One region of the Cohnella soli genome, then DNA from elsewhere that is predicted to be linked to it. Evidence: a T-box and tRNA genes for the amino acid it is inferred to sense, from the RefSeq annotation. Region 1 holds a T-box; the other holds one or more tRNA genes.
What was found. The T-box of region 1 lies ahead of leuS (leucine--tRNA ligase). A T-box ahead of a tRNA ligase gene usually reads a tRNA of that ligase, here a tRNA-Leu.
Positions count from the first base shown of each region.

Region 2: it has a tRNA-Leu gene. The T-box ahead of leuS (leucine--tRNA ligase) is inferred to sense a tRNA for this amino acid. The anticodon was not compared.

Region 1 covers NZ_JBHSMI010000029.1:65,518-70,020, forward strand. Annotated here, with positions in the region: gene leuS (leucine--tRNA ligase) at 1-1,066, opposite strand, end outside; T-box leader at 1,128-1,376, opposite strand; gene ACFPOF_RS20695 (FG-GAP-like repeat-containing protein) at 1,573-4,023, opposite strand; gene ACFPOF_RS20700 (hypothetical protein) at 4,120-4,503, opposite strand, start outside.
Region 2 covers NZ_JBHSMI010000020.1:93,585-98,087, forward strand. Annotated here, with positions in the region: gene ACFPOF_RS10170 (ABC transporter substrate-binding protein) at 1-298, shown strand, start outside; gene ACFPOF_RS10175 (hypothetical protein) at 438-605, shown strand; gene ACFPOF_RS10180 (YycC family protein) at 703-882, shown strand; tRNA gene ACFPOF_RS10185 (tRNA-Met) at 957-1,033, shown strand; tRNA gene ACFPOF_RS10190 (tRNA-Ile) at 1,056-1,132, shown strand; tRNA gene ACFPOF_RS10195 (tRNA-Leu) at 1,146-1,234, shown strand; gene ACFPOF_RS10200 (ABC transporter permease) at 1,387-2,514, shown strand; gene ACFPOF_RS10205 (ABC transporter ATP-binding protein) at 2,511-3,212, shown strand; gene ACFPOF_RS10210 (AraC family transcriptional regulator) at 3,446-4,330, opposite strand.

The DNA of each region.
Region 1 (4,503 bases):
TCGCGAATTCCCAGTCGCGGTCGTCGTGACCGGGAACAGCCATAATGGCGCCCGTGCCGTAACCGCCAAGCACGTAGTCGGCGATCCAGATCGGCAGCTTCGCGCCGTTCACCGGGTTGATCGCATACGCGCCCGTGAACACGCCGCTTTTGTCTTTTGCCAGGTCGGTGCGTTCAAGATCGCTTTTGCGCGCTGCCTGTTCGACATAAGCTTCGACTGTCGCCTTCTGCTCGGCGGAAGCGATTGACCCAATCAATTCATGTTCAGGCGCAAGCACGCAATATGTCGCTCCGAACAGCGTGTCAGGACGCGTCGTGAACACAATCAGCGCAGCATCGTGACCATCGATCGCGAACGTGACTTCCGCACCGGAAGACTTGCCGATCCAGTTGCGCTGCATATCCTTGATGCTCTCGGACCAATCGAGTTCTTCCAAATCTTCGAGCAGACGCTCGGCGTATTCGGTAATTTTCAGCATCCACTGACGCATCGGCTTGCGGATGACCGGGTGGCCGCCGCGTTCGCTAAGCCCGTCGATTACTTCCTCGTTCGCGAGCACCGTGCCCAGCGCTGGACACCAGTTAACAGGCACTTCGGCGACGTAGGCCAAACCTTTTTTGTATAGTTGTATAAAAATCCATTGCGTCCACTTATAATAGTCCGGATCCGTCGTGCTGAACTCCCGGTCCCAGTCGTACGAGAAACCGAGCGATTTGATTTGTCGGCGGAAATTGTCGATATTCTCGAATGTAATTTCACGCGGATGACGACCGGTTTGAAGCGCGTACTGCTCCGCCGGCAAGCCGAATGCATCCCAACCCATCGGGTGCAAGACGTTAAAGCCTTTCATCCTCTTGTAACGGCTCACGATATCGGTTGCCGTATACCCTTCCGGATGGCCGACGTGCAGCCCCGCTCCGGATGGATAAGGGAACATGTCGAGCGCGTAAAATTTCGGTTTTCCCGCGTCTTCGGTCGTACGGAACGTTTTGTTCCCGTCCCAAACTTTTTGCCATTTCGGTTCGATCTTCGTCGGCTGGTAGCCGTGCGCGTTGTCGTGAGACATGGTCATTAACTCCCTCAAGTTCTAATTGTCGCAACAAAAAACTCCCGCCGCTAGCATTAACGCTAGGGACGAGAGTTCGAATTCCCGTGGTACCACCCTAGTTGACGGACGTCCTGCCTGGATCGCCGCCCACTCTAACCCCGTAACGAGAGGTAACGCCCGGCTTGATAATCATTCCGCTTAAGCGAAAATGACTCGTTCGGCCCGGTGGCTCCAAGGCGAGTTCGTCGTATGCGCCAACCGGCTTACACCTTCCGCCGGCTCTCTGGGTGACGCTGCAGCGACTACTGCTCCTCTTCTCAGCCAAAGTATGCCATGATTATAGCCATCCGCGCGAACGATGTCAAGTTAACCCGCTAGTGTTGTCGTTGTGCTGTGATAATGTCACCCTATATCTGTTCTGAGATAATGTCCCCCACCCACGTTTGCGAGCCAGCGGCTTCAAACGGGATACCGGCATCGTCTTAATCGCGCAGACGATGCCGTTTCATCTTCCGATTCCGATTCTAGCTGTACGTGACAGTAGGATTCCAGTTCGTCCCGTCGTAATCGATCGCGCCGTTGCTGTCGAGAACAAACTGGAACTTGTCGCCGACTGCAACCGTTGTCGTCAGGAACGGAGTCACGCCCGCCGTGTCGGTTACAGTAACATAACCACCTCCGCTCGGCCAGATAACCTGATCGTTTTTGCGGATTTGGACCCGTACGCCGTTGCCGTTCGCGGTTTGCTTGGCGATATTGCCCGTTACGGTGACGGAGCCGGCCGAAGAAGCCGTAAAGACGCGGACCGATTGCCGATTGACGTCCGGATGCTGCCAGTTGTTGCCGATCAAGGCGTACGTGGCGCCGCCCTTCCATCTGCAGTTACCCGCATCCCAGGTCATCGGTACGATCATCCGCGTCGTCCCGCTGAACTGCCATTCCTCGTAGGACCAGCCGTTCGCGCCCTGAGTACTGGAGAAACCGGATGACGCTTTCGAAGTGGAGGTCGGCACTTGCAGCTGACGGATATAGTTTTTCGTCATGTTCCAGTACATCGCGGGATCCAGGACGCCTTCGCTGTTCGTCCATTTCTCCGAGGTGGCGGCTAGACCGCTCGTATCGGCAATCTGAATACCGGTATCCTCCGCGAATTCATTAAAGGAGTTGATCATGACGATGCGCGGTTTGACCGGCCGATTCAACACCCGTTCCCACGTCAGCTGGCTGTAGAACGTCCCTTTGTTCCGGTTCACGATCGGCAGGTTGCCGACATGATTGTTCCAGCCCGGCATGACGTTCATGACCTCGTCGTTGTCGACCGTGCCCGCAGCAGACAATTGCCAGCCGTATTCGCCGGCGGCAGCGTTGCTGGCGAAACGTACTGTGAAATGATTCGAGTTAGCCTTGCTCCCCGTATAATTCCGCCACGCATTCTGCACGGAAGCACCGACGTAGACGACGAGCAGCGGCTTGCCGTCCAACTGATAATAGTAATTCGAGCCGCCGTAAGAAGGATGGTTGGCGAATTCGTCCCACACTTGTCCCGCTTCCTGTTCGATCGACAGCGGGTCTTGCGTCCATTGCGCCCGACCGATGGCGAAGGCGTAACGGATGTCGCGATTGGCCGCGTTGTCGTTCCAACTCTTGATTCGCTGCGCCAGCCTCGCTGCCCGGTTCAGGATCGCACCGCTGACGTTGTTTAATCCGTTCGTCTCGTCGAGCAGCAGCCAATCGATCTTCGCGTCCGCGATCGTCGCCAGATGCTCGTCGATGACCGCCGCGTCTCCGCTGTCATAGGTTTGATAGGAACCGAGCGTCAGCGGTCTGTACAATAACGCCGGCTTCGGCGAGAACCCCGCCCACGTATCGCTCGCCACCGAATCGTTCTGCCGGTAACGCTCCACTTTCCAAGTGCCTCCGTTCACGCCGGCATAGAACGCCACGTTGGCCTGCCATCCGTACATATCCCCCGTCACGTTGCCGTGCATGAACCGCGTGGCCTGATAGCCGAACCCGGAATTCATCAACGTATCTCCCGAGTCTATCTTTTTCAGGTCACGGGCATACTCCCTGCCTACGTAATCGCCCGTCTTGCCGTCCGGCGAGATCAGATCCGCGTTGAAATACACATAGGCGTCCGCAAATCCATCGCCGTTGCCGTCATACGCATATTGGGCGACCGAACCGTAACCATGCCCTGCGGTCCAATAAGCTTCCGGCGCAAAAGACGTTCCCGTCGAGAGAGCATTGAACCAGTTGCCGTCCGAAGAGAAAACGATGGCGTCCGCCTTGCCGTCCTTGTTCGTATCCGCGACGAATTGATTGCTGGAGGCCCCTCCGAAATTCGTCCTCCATACATTAAACGCGCCGAACGAGCTGCCGTCCGACAACGCCGCCGACCATGTCCCGCCGGATACGGCGGCGAAGAATGCCACGATGTCCGACTTCCCGTCGCCGTTCACATCGCCGAGCATCCGTCTTGTCGCATTGTAACCGGCTCCCGACTTCCACAAGGTGCCCGCCTGGAAATTGCCGCCATTCGAAAGCGCCACATACCAGTCCCCCGCTTGGCTATCCCCGTTGACGTCGCTGTTGAAGTAAGCGACGGCATCCGGCTTACCGTCGCCGTTCACGTCCGCCAGCAACTGATCCTGGGATCCCGCGCCGAAACCGCTGATCCATTGCGTCGGCGCGCCAAACCCGCTTCCGTTCGAGAGCGCGACCTGCCAGATGCCCCCGGCGTTGAAGGTGACGGCATCGTCTTTGCCGTCCCCGTTCACGTCCGCGACGAACTGATTCAGACTGGAACCGCCGAACCCCGTCCTCCAGTCGCCGCGAATGTCCGGCAGCTTCGAATACCAGGTACTGTACCAAATTCCGACGTCCGTTCCTCCCGCAGCGTTCGCCCCTCCGCCAAGCACAACGGTCCCGGCAAGCAATGCCGACACCAACAGCGCTCCGATCGTTTTTCTCATAAAAAAAGCCTCCCGTTCTCCTCGGATAGAAAGCTGTTTCTTACGATTGCCGATGGCCAAGCCCAGTAGCCTTTTCCGACCTCACCTCCCCTCCCGTTAATCCGGGATCCGTACGTCGGCCCGATACACGTCCGTCCCGTTCGTCTCGATGAGCAGCGTAAAGGTCCGTTCCGTGTCTTGAATCAAACCCTCCCGGTCGCCGTTGCACACCGTAAAATAAGGCCGCGACAAATCTTCCCGATCCAGCGCCAGCGGAACCGGCTCGCTCCAGGAAAGCAGATCGTCGCTAAAGGAAATCTGGCACGCTCCCCTGCCCGACACCCACAGTTCGCGCCGGTAGCTTGTCATCATATAACGCCGCAGGTGACGATTATACGAGACGAACGGGACGTTGCCCGACGACACGACCGCCGTTTCTCTCCCGCCATTCCCCGGCTCCGCGAAACTTCCCTCGTACAGCTTGCGCCATTCTCCCGGCAA
Region 2 (4,503 bases), on a different contig from region 1:
AGTGAAGCCTGCTCCAATGCTGCAATCTTCTCTGAAAGAACAGAAGTTGCTACGTGAAAAACCGAACCTGTATATGGTGACGGAGCTCGGCAACCGTTTCTACATGGAAGTTATGCAAGGCAAGAAATCGGTAAAAGAAGGTCTGGCAGGCTGGGAGACAAAAGGCAACGATTTGCTGCAAAAAATCAAAACGAATCCGAAAGGCCAAATCGACGGCGTATTCGACGACGTATACGGCGGTGGCGGTGGTGGCGGCATCATGTATGACAAAGTCGAGGCTGCTGCAAGCGCAGGCTAAGAAGAAGCAGCAAGTTCAAATGAGTGTCATAAGAAACGAACCGTTACTCCCGACCGGGAGCAGCGGTTCGTTTTTTTCGCGGGAAACGCGGGCATCCTATGATCATCCACGGTTTACACGAAAAGGAGATCGAGGAACGATGATGAAATGGGTGTATTGGTCGAAGCTGTACGACAGCAAATTCCAAGCAGGCTGCCTGGTTCAGCGAATGGAGCATGATGGTTGGGTATTCGGACTCGATGTGCCTCGAGAAATCGAAGTATTCCGTTCCAAAAAAGGCAAATACGGCGTGCGATACATGCCATAAAGGATTCGAATTTTTGCCCGCTCCGGTGTTGGCTGGAAGCTTTTCCTGTGCTAAGCTGAGACAGAGAGCAACGCAATGGAGGGGAACGCACATGGACATGCGCAAAATGCCGATATCCGCCGACACGGCTGTTAAGCTGGCTGCTTATATGAAGGTGCCGCTCGAGCATCTGATGCATATGCCGCAGCATATGTTGCTGCAGAAGCTGGCAGAGATGGCGAAATCGCAAGTGGACGGAGCAGAGAAAGATTCGCACAATTCGGGCGAAAAATCATAATAAAGGTTGACGATTGTATGTCCAATATAGTATATTATTCCTTGTCGCTAATTATTGTCGACGTGTTCAGATGACGCGGGGTGGAGCAGCCCGGTAGCTCGTCGGGCTCATAACCCGAAGGCCGCAGGTTCAAATCCTGCCCCCGCAACCAACCTTTTCTCTGACCGAGACGAGGGCCTTTAGCTCAGTTGGTTAGAGCGGTCGGCTCATAACCGATTGGTCGGGGGTTCGAGTCCCTCAAGGCCCACCATTATGATCATCTTGCCGGGATGGCGGAATTGGCAGACGCACAGGACTTAAAATCCTGCGGTAGGTGACTACCGTACCGGTTCGACCCCGGTTCTCGGCACCACAGAATAAGCTCGAAATCCCTTGATACGAAGGGATTTTTTTTATTTTCTTTTCATTAGCCTATCCGCGACACTACCTCATCTGTAACCTGTTATTCACCGTCCGTTCATATTCGCTTCCTATACTTTAGTCATACCGAAGGAGGGAAGCACAATGTATTTAGCCATTCGAGAAATGAGGTTTGCAAAGGCGCGGTATACGTTAATCGCTACAATTATGGTGCTTGTTGCATTTCTTGTTCTGTTTGTCACCGGACTTGCGCAGGGGCTGGCGTATGACAACGCCGCTTCCGTTAAGAATATGGCTGCAACGCATTTTGTGTTGGAACAGGACTCCAATCACCGTTTCACCCGATCTCAGATCGATCAGAATCAGGTTGATAAGGCCGGTTCCATAGTAGGGAAAGAGAATGCACAATCGCTTGGCGTGAAAATGACAACGGTTATTCCATCGGGGGAAACGACGAAGATTGACGTGACGCTGCTCGCGGTTAATCTCGATGGATGGCTGGCGCCGACAATAACGGAAGGATCGCCCATCTCGGATCAGACCAAAGATCATGTTCTTGTCGATCAAAAGCTGTCTGATTCCGGAGTTAAAATCGGCTCGATTATTGTAGATCAAGCTTCGGGACAAAAATGGACCGTAAGCGGCTTTGTAAAAAACGAGTCGTTCAGTCATACTCCGGCTGTCTTTCTAAATAATCAGGATTGGATCAATCTTCAAGAACAAACACATATACGTCAAGGAAACGGCTCGGCGTCGGGCAGTAAAATTTACAATGCGATCGCCATTAAAGCCTCGAGTGACAAAGTGAAGGAACTTCAGTCCCTGCTGCCCAATACGGAAGTGATAAAGAAGTCCGAAGCAGTATCCGCGATTCCGGGCTACAAAGAAGAGCAAGGCTCGCTTATGATGATGATCGCATTTTTATTTGTCATCTCTGCCTTTGTGCTGGCTGTATTCTTTTATGTCATCACGATTCAGAAAACCAGTCAATTCGGGATATTGAAAGCCATCGGTACGCGTACAGCCTATCTGGCTAGAAGCGTGACGCTGCAAGTGTTGGTCTTATCGGTCGGCAGTTTGGTCCTTAGCGTCCTGTTGGTTCAATTGTTCGAGGCCGTATTGCCAAGTTCCATGCCATTTCAATTAGGCTTCGCAACCTTGGCGCTTACATGCCTGTCCTTTGTCATAATGTCTTTGGCCGGTTCGCTGATTTCGGTGTGGAAAGTCGCCAAAATTGACGCTTTGGATGCGATTGGGAGGACAGCGGCATGAAAAAGAGACTTGTATTGCAGGAGATTACGCGGACGTTTGAGGATGGCGGTATCGAAAGAACGATTTTGGATAAGCTTAACCTTGAGGTGGCCGAAGGTGAGCTTGTTGCGGTAATGGGCCCTTCAGGCTCGGGCAAAAGTACGTTCTTGTCCATAGCGGGAGCACTACTTGAACCGACGAGCGGGCATGTCCTTCTCGATGGAGAATCCATTATCGGTAAAGACAAGCAACAACTTTCCGAACTACGGCTTCAAAAGATCGGATTTATTTTTCAAAGCGCCAACTTGATTCCGTACTTGAAAGTCGAAGAACAACTGGTGTTGGTAGCTAAGCTTTCCGGGATGAGAAAGGCAAAGGCAACCGAACGAGCAAAAGAATTACTCGATAAGATGGGGTTGTCGCATCGACGAACCGCATATCCTGAGAAGCTCTCAGGGGGGGAGCGTCAACGGGTAGCGATCGCAAGAGCCTTAATGAATGACCCGGCTGTCCTGTTCGCGGATGAACCAACGGCAAGTTTAGATGCTTCGCGAGGGCTCGATATCGTGAGTATGATTGCGAAGCAAGTAAAGGATCAGCGTAAGAGCGCGGTTATGGTTACGCATGATGACCGGGTACTGCCGCTTTGCGATCGCGTGCTTTTTCTTGAGAATGGAAAACTAATCGAAAAAAAAGAATCCGCATTTCATGTGGTTTGACGGGTATATCATCTATCATGTCGGAAGCTGGGCTGGACTAAGAAAATCGATGAGATTCAATAAATGTATGACTACTTCGATAACGGATTCAAAAAAGCCGGGGACATTAGGATGAGTACAAATATCTAGAATTTCAAGGGATTTCAGCTCACAAGGCTGGGATCCTTTTTTTGCTCTGCGCGCCAAGTCAGGCATAGTGGCGATAGCCGTTGAAACGAGCCCAACCGCTAATCTTACGAGCTTGACTCACCTGACAATTTTCTGAATGTTCTAGGAGACATCCCCGTATGTTCCTTGAACACGCGCGAAAAGGTTCGGAAAGATTCGAACCCCGAGTCGACAGAGATATCCAGAATAGACATTTCCGTCGTCAGCAACAGTGAAGATGCGCGTCTGACTCTCAATATATGGATATAATCCAGGAAATGCGTATTCAAAACCTTTTGGAACAAGCGGCTGATATAAGCGGGGCTAGCATCGAATTTCTTACATAATCCGTCCTGCGTGAGTTCATTTAAATAATTCGTGTGCACAAATTGAATAATATCCCAATCTGACTTTTTCATATTCGCGTTTTGATTATTAAAATGGGTTAGAATCGTGGTGGAATGAGAACGCGCATAGAGAACCAGGGCCTCGATCACTTTGGAGCGGATCACGCTGTATTTGCCTATTTTTGAGCTATGATACTCGTTAGCTATCGCGTTGCAAATAAGGTTCATCTCTCGGGTTTCGTTCTCGTTCAAATCGTTGAAAGAAGGTAATTGATTGCCAGCTTGAAGCAATATTCGACCGAGCCCGGCATCGGTCGTGGATTCGAAAATGAGGCTAATATCGAACATACAACAAAAAAGATGGAGCGGATCCTGCAGATTCGTATGAATTTCATGGATATGGTGGGGGAGCAGGAAACTGATTGATCCGGGCTTTAGTTGATGGGTAATTCCGTTGAGCGTTTCTGTTCCGCTGCCGTTCATAACGAAAGATAATTCGAGGAAGTCGTGATGATGAAGCGGGATGTCGTCCTTGAGCAGATTGGACAAGCAGTAGAAAGGAAGTTGCCCTTTCTCGAGGCTCGGATAGTTTACTGAATCTGTGTATTCAACATATGCTGTCATCGGCTTTTCCTCTCCTCGTGAACCCGCACTTGAGGCAAGCTTACCTTATAACCCGTGAAACTTGCAATTATATTTTTCCTAGGTGTTTGCTTTGGCCTATTCAAGAAAAAAATGACCGAAACATAGCCCGCGTTATCTGTAAAATGAAGTTGTACGACGATTGCACAATTTCT